Regions from separate parts of the Rouxiella chamberiensis genome, predicted to be linked through region 3. Evidence: riboswitches for the same ligand, from Rfam matches in the RefSeq annotation. Region 3 holds a riboswitch; each other region holds the start of a gene.
The links. Region 3 has a riboswitch for thiamine pyrophosphate ahead of thiC (phosphomethylpyrimidine synthase ThiC). Riboswitches for the same ligand answer to the same signal wherever they lie in the genome.

Region 1 (3,277 bases), 1.4 Mb from region 3:
CGCTGTCGCTCAAATGACCTCCTTTCATCAGCACAGCCTCGCAGCCCATCGCCAATAACGCCTCGCCCTGCCGACACATCTCCCGCTCATCCGTCGCCATCTCGCACCCTAGCAGCGCGGCCGCCTCTGGCAGATTGGGCGTAATCATCGAAACCTGCGGCAGCAGCCAGCGGCGTAATGCCTCGACCGCATCGGGCGTAAGTAGAGGATCGCCGCTCTTGGCCAGCATTACCGTATCCAGCACGACAAAGGCAGGCGCCCGTTGGCGCTTGCGGTAATGTTGAAGCCGTTCAGCCACCGTCTCCACGACCTGGGTATTGGCCAGCATGCCAATTTTGGCGCTGTCGATTCGTACATCGCTCAGTACCGAATCAAGCTGTGCGCCTACAAAATCAGGCTCGATGTGATAAACCGACTGCACGCCGCGCGTATTTTGCGCCACCAGCGCCGTGATAACGCTGGTGCCGTAGGCTTCCAGCGCCGAAAAGGTTTTCAGGTCAGCCTGGATACCCGCCCCGCCGCTGGGATCGGTGCCCGCAATGGTCAATACATTGATTCTCTTGCTCATTGTGCGCCTCCGACTGTTGCCGTCTCGGTCAGATGGCGGTCATCGAGCAGGTAGAGAGAGTCAAGGAAGGCGGCGGTGAAGCTGCCCGGCCCTTTTGCGTCGCGACAGGCTAATTCACCGGCACACGACATGACACGACAGGCGGCGGCAACGTGCGAAAGACGATTGCCCGGCAAGGAAACAAATGCCGCAACCACCGCCGAAAGTGCGCAACCGGTGCCGACAACGCGCGTCATCAGCGGATCCCCTCCGCTTACCGCCAGGCATTGCGCCCCGTCGGTGATGTAATCTATTTCGCCTGTCACCGCGACAATTGCGCCAGTCTGACGTGCCAACGCCTCGGCAGCCGGTAAGGCCGCACCTGAGGAGTCTGCGCTGTCCACGCCTCGCCCGGATGCGGAAAGCCCACTTAATGCCATGATTTCAGAAGCATTTCCACGAATCGCAGCAGGTCTGAATCTGATAATTTCCTGACAAAACTCTGAACGCCACCTGAGAGCGCCGACGGCGACGGGATCCAGCACCCAAGGTTTGTTGGCAGCGTTAGCGGCATGAATTGCGGCAAGCATGGATTCCGCCCGTGCAGAGGTCAAGGTCCCCACATTCACCAACAGTGCGCTGGCAATAGCACTGAACTGTGCGGCTTCACGGGCATCGATGACCATGGCGGGCGATGCGCCGAGGGCAAGCAGTACATTTGCCGTGATCGATTGCACCACATCATTGGTCATGCAGTGAACTAAAGGCGAGGCCTGGCGAAATTGTCTCAAGGCATCCGCGGCCGCAAGGCCCGGAAAAACGGAAGGTCGAGTCGTCATAAATCTCCCCACCGGCGATCAAGAAGGGGTACCGGTCGAGATACCACGACTTCCCTACGCTGGCATTATCCAGATCAGGTTATACGGGTATTTCTCAGCCTTCACAAAGAAGGGCACCCCGAGTCATTTACAGCCCGTGCAGCATAGAAAAGTCGCTGAATTAAAGCAAGCCGCGTCTCGCCTTGCACAGCAGGAGATTAAGCTCACACCGCACTTTTGGCACGGCGCGGCCAGGTGTTGCTGACATCCGTTCCCGATGGTTTCTGGAATATTCCCAGGTTGAAATAGCCCGCAGTGGCGTACATAAACTCGAAAATCTCTGACTGGGTTTCTTCGTATTCCGCCCAGAAGACATTGGAAGTGAAGCAGTAGATTTCGATAGGTAACCCTTCGGAAGTGGGGCTGAGCTGCCGTTACTATCAGGTACATGTCTTTGCGGATATCGTTTCGCTGCTTGAGGTAATCAAGAACGTACCCGCGAAAAAGCCCGAGGTTGGTCATGCCCTTCTGCACTAACGGGTTGTCGGTACGAGAATTCAGCCGCTGGTCCAGATAGGCAGCCATATGATTATTCTCATCAGGCTCGATGGCTTTCAGACTGTCAATGAGTGCGGCCGAGGCAAAGGCGATGCTCGATTGATCAACGAATAAGCTACGCTTAATCCGACGTCCGCCAGAATCAAACATCGGCTGCCAGTTGGTGTAAGGCTCGGTGATAAAGTTTTTGGTCGGCACCTGCGACATTGTATTGTCCCAGTTGCGAACGGTAATGGTATGCAGCGCAATGTCGGTCACCTCGCCACTGATATTGCCCAACGGCATTTCTATCCAGTCACCCAGTTGAATAACATGCGAAGACGATACCTGAATATTGGCAACCAGCGAGATAAGGGTGTGCTGGAACACCAGCATCAGCACGGCGGCAACGGCACCCAGACTCGAGATAATAATCACCGGCGATTTATTCGATAGCGTGGCAATCACCAAAATCGTGGCAATTGACGAGACCATGATTTTTCCTATCTGCACATAGCCTTTTATCGAGCGGGATTTCACCCCGTGCCTTTTGGTATAGGCGCTACTGGTCGTGTCGAGTAACTCGTTGATGAGCATGGTGATATTCACAATCAGCAGCACGCCGCAAATCGTACGAATCGCCTCGATAAGCGGATCCGGCAATCCATTAATCAGCTGTGACATGAAATAAACCGTTACGACAGGTACGATATTCGCCAGTCGACGGGTAATTCTCATGTCTTTATCTTGATGATCGGAATTTTTACTGGCGTGCAGAATAAAACGTCTGACGATCCCCAGCAGGAAAAATCGACAAATCACGGAGGCAATAAAGCCGCCTAGCAGCATAAAGAGAATGGCGAGAAGAGAGAAGGTAATCTGGTTTGAATAAATCCAGTTCCAAACGGTAATAACGTCCTGCATGGTGTGATCCTGACATCGTTGTTTTGATGTGACCGATCATGAAGGATTATGGCAAATTTTCTGTGCCAAAGATGGGATGGTTAATTAACAGGCACACTGACCGAGATTCCTGGAAAGCGTGCCTGTCGGGCGGCGCATCGTTAATTCAAGACGCCGCCTTGCCGAAATAGATTAAAAAATAGCCAGTGGATATTCGACATAAACACGGACTTCATTACCGCTTGCGTTATATTCCGCCGCATCGCCCGACACGCGCAGAATCGAATAACGCAACTTGAGTTTGAGGTCTTTCGCCACGCCGTCCGGCACTTTGTATTGGATCTGGTTAAAGAATTCGTGCTCGTGACCATTGCTGGTTTCGGAGGTCTGGATGTTGTCACCGCGCACGTAAGCCACATCATAGCTCAAGCCCGGAACGCCCAATCCTGCAAGATTAATCGAGTAGGCCAGT
Region 2 (3,277 bases), 290 kb from region 3:
GCGTGAAGGTTGGCTGAAATGGGAAGCCGAAGTCGGCAGAGGCAAACGTTCGCGACTGACCTTCCTGCTGACCGGTCTGGCCATCCAGCGCCTACGTGCCGAAGAGCTTATCGAGCAGGATCGGGTGGATCAACTGGTGCAACTGGTCGGCGATAAAACCGTGGTGCGCCAGATGCTGCTGTCCCAGCTGGGCCGCCGCTTTCGTCAGGGCAAACACCTGCTTCGTGTGCTCTATTATCGCTCGCTGTTCAATCTGCTGCCGGGCACCCCGCTTCGCCGTTCCGAGACGCATCTCGCCAAACAGATTTTTAGCGGGCTAGTCGGCATAAAAGAGGAAAATGGGGAACTGCGTGGCGATTTGGCGCACCATTGGCAGGTCATTACACCGCTGCACTGGCGTTTTTATCTGCGTCCCGCTATTCATTTCCATCATGGTCGGGAATTGGAAATGGCCGACGTGATAGGCACCTTTGTGCGATTGAAAGCGCATCCGCTGTTTGCGCACGTCGCGTCGGTGAATACGCCGACCGCCAACGTGATCGACATTCATCTGCATACGCCGGACAACTGGCTGCCGTGGCTGCTCGGCAGCGTTCATGCGCTTGTTCTGCCGCAGGAGTGGCAAACGCTGCCCGATTTCGCCCGCCATCCCGTCGGCACCGGCCCCTATGCCGTAGTGCATAATCAGCCAACGCAGTTAAAAATCCGCGCCTTCGATGACTATTTTGGATACCGCGCCCTGATTGACGAGGTGAATATCTGGGTGCTGCCAGAACTGACCGAAGATCTGGTGCACTCGGGCGTGCAGCTTCAAGCCGACGATACCGACAACGACGAGCTGGAAAGTCGGCTTGAAGAGGGCTGCTATTTCGTGCTGTTTGACCAGCGTTCGGCGGTGGGCAACAATGCGGAGCTTCGCGAGTGGCTGTGTGAAATCTTCAATCCTATCGCCCTGCTCAACGCCTCTGCGCCCGCCTACCAGCGTTACTGGTCTCCCGCCTATGGCCTGCTGCCGCGCTGGCACCATCGCCGTCCGCAGGTACAGAAACCTAAACCTGTTCCTCTTCATGAAATTACCATCACGTTTTACAGCGATCACTCTGAGTATCAGGACATCTGTCAGGCCATGACCCCGCTGCTTGCCGAACACGGTGTTAAACTGAATGTACAGATCGTGGATTATGCCCGCTGGCATAAAGGCGAGGCGACCAGCGATATCTGGCTCGGCAGCGCCAACTTCACCCTGCCGGTCGAGTTTTCCCTGTTTGCCACGCTGTATGAGCTGCCGCTGATGCAATATTGTCTGGGCGACAAGCTTCACAACGCGGCAGCCTTGTGGCGCAGCGGGGCGTTACCGCTGGCGGAATGGACGCAAAAGCTGGTCAACGGCGGTTATATACACCCTCTTTTCCATCATTGGCTGTTACTGCAAGGTCAGCGAAGCATGCGCGGAGTCAGAATGAACACCCTTGGCTGGTTTGACTTTAAATCTGCCTGGTTTGCGCCTCCGGATGCATAAACCTGCTTTCAACGCTGCGACTTAATCTCTACAATAATGGCGTTCTCAACGGGGTGCTGACTGACTCGACGTGCCAAGGCATAGGGGTTGGAAGGCTGAGAAAAAACCCGTCGAACCTGATCCGGTTAATACCGGCGAAGGGATTTGAGAGAGTACCTTGCTGACTCAAACTCCTTTGCCACGCCTATCCTTTTCAAGGTAAAAGTTGGAGTGCAAAGTGTTTAAAAAATTACTGCCCTGCCTGTTGATTGTCTCGGCGCCCGCATTGGCCGCCAAGCCGGTTCTGACCGTGTATACCTATGACTCCTTCTCTGCCGACTGGGGCCCGGGCCCTGCCATCAAAAAAGCCTTTGAAGCCGACTGCGGCTGCGAGCTGAAATATGTGCCGCTGGAAGACGGCGTCTCGCTGCTTAACCGCCTGCGCATGGAAGGAAAAAACAGCCCGGCCGATGTGGTGGTCGGACTGGACAACAACCTGCTGCAAGCCGCCGAACAGACCGGGCTTTTCGCCAAACCTGCCGTCAATAAGACGACGCTCGCCATTCCGGGCGGCTGGACTGACACCACCTTTGTGCCCTATGACTACGGCTACTTTGCTTTCGTCTATAACAAGGACAAGCTGAAGACTCCGCCGAAGAGCCTTCAGGAGTTGGTGGATAGCCCACAGCCGTGGAAAATTATCTATGAAGATCCCCGTACCAGCACGCCGGGTCTGGGATTGCTGCTGTGGATGCAGAAAGTCTATGGCGACAAGGCCCCCGAAGCCTGGCAGAAGCTGGCGAAGAAAACCGTTACCGTTACAAAAGGCTGGAGCGAAGCCTATGGTCTCTTCCTGAAAGGAGAAAGCGATCTGGTGCTGAGTTACACCACGTCACCGGCCTACCACATCATTGAAGAGAAGAAAGACAACTACGCAGCGGCGAATTTCTCCGAAGGTCACTATATGCAGGTGGAAGTGGCAGGCCAACTCGCGGCCAGCAAACAGCCTGAACTGGCGGCCAAATTCATGAAATTTGTTACTACCTCCGGCTTCCAGAACGCGATTCCGGCCGGCAACTGGATGTATCCAGTGGTGAACACCGCATTACCGGCAGGCTATGACAAACTCACGGTGCCGAAAATCTCTCTACAATACAGCGCCAAAACGGTCGCCGAGAACCGCACGAAATGGATTCAGGCATGGCAGAAACGCCGTCAGCCATTAATCCCCGCCTGGCTTTGGCCGGGCGTCGTTGCTGCAACGCTCATCCTGCTGGTCGCCTTTCTGGCGCTGGGCTCGCTGCTGCGTCACGCGCCCACGCTGTCGCCCGGCGCGGTCTGGCAGGACAGCTACTTATGGCACGTGATCCGTTTTACTTTCTGGCAGGCGCTGCTTTCGGCGCTGTGTTCCGTGCTGCCTGCCATTTTTCTCGCCCGCAGCCTGTATCGACGGCGTTTTCCGGGCCGCGAGTGGCTGCTCAGACTCTGCGCCATGACGCTGGTCTTGCCCGTATTAGTCGCCGTGTTCGGCATCCTTGGCGTCTATGGCCGCGAGGGCTGGATGTCGCAGATCTGCGCCGCGCTCGGCCTGCATTATCAGTTTTCACCCTATGGCCTACAGGGCATTCTGCTCGCCCACGTATTTTTCAATTTGCCGCTGGCAACACGACTCTTACTGCAATCTCTTGAAAATATTGCCATCGAGCAACGCCAACTCGCTGCGCAACTTGGCATGAACGGCAGGCAACTGTTCCGCTTTGTTGAATGGCCCGCTTTGAG
Region 3 (3,277 bases):
CTGCGCGGCACAGAACCACCGTGTCTTCTATCAAACGACGGGCGATGGTGCCGACGGCGGGCAGCAGCGGCAAGGCATCGAAGCGATACCAGCCGGCATTGAGCAACTCCTTGGGATCATGCCGTATTTCGCCGCTGTCGTAATCGGCCATAAATGCCATCATCAGCGAATTCGGGAACGGCCACGGCTGGGAGCTGACGTAGCGGACGTTTTTAACCTTGATATTGCTCTCTTCCATCACTTCGCGGGCGACGGTCTCTTCCAGCGTTTCACCCACTTCGGCAAAACCGGCCAGCACGGTGTGAACACCTCCGCGATGACGGACGTGCTGCGCGAGCAGAATTTCGTCGCCGCGCCGAATGGCGACGATGATGCACGGGGCAATTTGCGGGTAATACCGTTCTTTACAATGTCCGCAAAGTGCGGCCCATTCGGTTTTGCTGACGTGCATTTCATGCCCGCAATACCCGCAGAACTTATGTGACCGATAGAACTCGGAAAGTTGCACGCCACGGCCGACCAATTGGAATAATTCGCGATCCTGATCCAGTAATTGTCGCGCAGAAAGCATATGATCCTTCATGCTTTTGCGGATCATCCAGACAGGTTCACCCTGCCACTCGCCAATCTGTCGGCCAATGTTGCCCGCGAGCGAAAATGCGCTGGCGGATCCGTTCGGCAAAGATCCTTCCGGTAACCACAATTTGCCTTCATAGCTGACTATCCACCAGCCGCTGTGTTGATCTGTTATCTGGATTTCCATGTTGTTGTTGCCTAACCTCGACTACACTGACAGTCTGGAAGAAAAAGTTACTTTAGTAAGCTTTAACCTTTGATGAATTTAAAAACATACTCACGGAGTCAACCATGTTAACTCGTCTCGAAAGGCTGACCCAACGCGTTGGCGGCAGTAATGAGCTAGTCGATCAATGGCTACACGCACGTAAAGAACTTCTGGTTTCCTACCTTACGCTTGTTGGGCTGAAACCAAATAAAGAAACTCATATCCCGCTTAACGAAAAGGCCCTGGACAGTTTTTGTCACCATCTGGTTGATTACCTTTCTGCCGGTCACTTCCACCTCTATCACAGGATAGTTGAAGAAGTCGATGGCACCCAAGCCGTGATTGCCCAGCAGGCCGCCGCAAGAATTTTCCCTGCGCTGGAAGCCAATACGGAAACCATCATGGCATTCCACGACAGCTATACCGAAACCGAATTCAAAGACGAAGACATCTTTGCCTTCAACTACGCCCTGTCTGATATCGGCGAAGCGCTCGATGCCCGTTTCGAGCTTGAAGATCAACTCATTATGGTGGCGATGGCCTCTAAATTCGAATCCTTGCCGCCTGTTGCAAACGACGAAGCCATAGTACGACCTGCTTAACAGTTTTGCCGAAAAACCCTGCAAAGGGTTGTGTTTTAGAATCAGCCTCGTATATTGAGGTTTCTTAAACGGCCTGCACATGCAGGCCCATTCTTGTCGGAGTGCCTAGCGTAAACCCTGATTTATCGGGAATTTACCAGGCTGAGACCGTTAATTCGGGATCCGCGGAACCTGATCGGGTTAGTACCCGCGAAGGGAACAAGAGTAATTAATTGCGTTTGGCTTTTCTCGCCGCTTTCTCTTTATACGAAGCGCGACAAGATTCAGATACACGCTTACTCCCGCCGTAAACCTCCTGACAAGCAATTTTCCCTTTCGCTAATCACGAGGAATTTGCTATGTCGAACACCCCTGAACAGCCGACCCCGTCGGTAAAAAAACCAGCAACCGCCGTCAGCAACGCGCCGAAGCGCAGGCTTTTATCGACAGCCTGCAAGGTGTCGCCTTCCCGAACTCCAAACGTATTTATCTTCAGGGCAGCCGCGCCGATATTCAGGTGCCGATGCGCGAGATCCAGCTCAGCCCGACCATGATCGGCGGCAGCAAGGAGGATCCCAAATTTGAAGACAATGAAGCGATCCCGGTTTATGACACCGCAGGCCCCTACGGCGATCCTGATTCAAAAATCGATGTGCATCGCGGTCTCGACAAGGTACGCGCCAGCTGGATAGCCGCCCGTCAGGATACGGAAGAACTGCCGCAGGTCAGCTCCGGTTTTACCCAGCAGCGCATGGCCGATGAAGGTCTAGACCATCTGCGGTTCGAACATCTGCCAAGACCGCGCAAGGCCAAGGCCGGGAAATGCGTGACCCAGCTGCACTACGCGCGTCAGGGTATTGTGACGCCAGAGATGGAATATATTGCGCTGCGCGAAAACATGGGCCGCGAGCGTATCCGTGGCGAAGTGCTGCTACAGCAACATCCGGGCGAAAGCTTTGGTGCCAACCTGCCGCAAAATATCACCCCCGAATTTGTTCGTGACGAAGTGGCCGCCGGCCGGGCGATTATTCCTGCCAATATCAATCACCCCGAATCCGAGCCGATGATCATTGGCCGCAACTTTCTGGTGAAGATCAATGCCAATATCGGGAACTCCGCCGTGACCTCGTCCATCGAGGAGGAAGTGGAAAAACTGGTGTGGTCAACGCGCTGGGGCGCAGATACCGTAATGGATCTGTCAACGGGTCGCTATATTCACGAAACCCGTGAATGGATTATGCGCAACAGTCCGGTGCCTATCGGCACGGTGCCGATTTATCAGGCGCTGGAAAAAGTGAACGGCGTGGCGGAAGACCTGAACTGGGAGATGTTCCGCGATACGCTGCTGGAGCAGGCCGAGCAAGGCGTCGACTATTTCACCATTCACGCGGGCGTTTTACTGCGCTATGTGCCAATGACCGCCAAACGATTAACCGGCATCGTGTCGCGCGGCGGCTCAATCATGGCGAAATGGTGTTTGTCGCACCACAAAGAGAGTTTCCTGTATCTGCATTTTCGTGAAATCTGTGAAATCTGCGCCGCCTACGATGTTTCGCTGTCGCTGGGCGACGGCTTGCGTCCCGGCTCCATTCAGGATGCCAATGACGAAGCGCAGTTTGCCGAGCTGAAAACGCTGGGCGAGTTGACCAAAATCGCCTGGGAATATGACGTGCAGGTGATGATTGAAGGGCCGGGCCATGTGCCGATGCAGATGATCCGCCGCAACATGACCGAAGAGCTGGACAAGTGCCACGAAGCGCCGTTCTATACCCTCGGGCCGCTCACCACGGATATCGCCCCCGGTTACGATCACTTCACCTCCGGCATTGGTGCGGCGATGATAGGCTGGTTCGGCTGCGCGATGCTTTGCTATGTCACGCCGAAAGAGCACCTCGGCCTGCCGAACAAGGAA

Region 1: linked by a shared signal. The riboswitch ahead of thiM (hydroxyethylthiazole kinase) and the one ahead of thiC (phosphomethylpyrimidine synthase ThiC) in region 3 are both predicted to bind thiamine pyrophosphate.
Region 2: linked by a shared signal. The riboswitch ahead of thiB (thiamine ABC transporter substrate binding subunit) and the one ahead of thiC (phosphomethylpyrimidine synthase ThiC) in region 3 are both predicted to bind thiamine pyrophosphate.

The regions. Positions count from the first base shown of each region.
Region 1 covers NZ_CP114058.1:169,538-172,814, reverse strand. The annotation lists gene thiD (bifunctional hydroxymethylpyrimidine kinase/phosphomethylpyrimidine kinase) at 1-568, opposite strand, end outside; gene thiM (hydroxyethylthiazole kinase) at 565-1,386, opposite strand; TPP riboswitch at 1,421-1,517, opposite strand; gene O1V66_RS00780 (mechanosensitive ion channel family protein) at 1,510-2,826, opposite strand; gene O1V66_RS00775 (OprD family outer membrane porin) at 2,998-3,277, opposite strand, start outside.
Region 2 covers NZ_CP114058.1:3,124,796-3,128,072, forward strand. The annotation lists gene sgrR (HTH-type transcriptional regulator SgrR) at 1-1,519, shown strand, start outside; TPP riboswitch at 1,559-1,680, shown strand; partial or broken gene thiB (thiamine ABC transporter substrate binding subunit) at 1,737-2,696, shown strand; gene thiP (thiamine/thiamine pyrophosphate ABC transporter permease ThiP) at 2,691-3,277, shown strand, end outside.
Region 3 covers NZ_CP114058.1:3,413,865-3,417,141, forward strand. The annotation lists gene nudC (NAD(+) diphosphatase) at 1-763, opposite strand, end outside; gene O1V66_RS15825 (Rsd/AlgQ family anti-sigma factor) at 868-1,386, shown strand; TPP riboswitch at 1,474-1,601, shown strand; gene thiC (phosphomethylpyrimidine synthase ThiC) at 1,808-3,277, shown strand, end outside.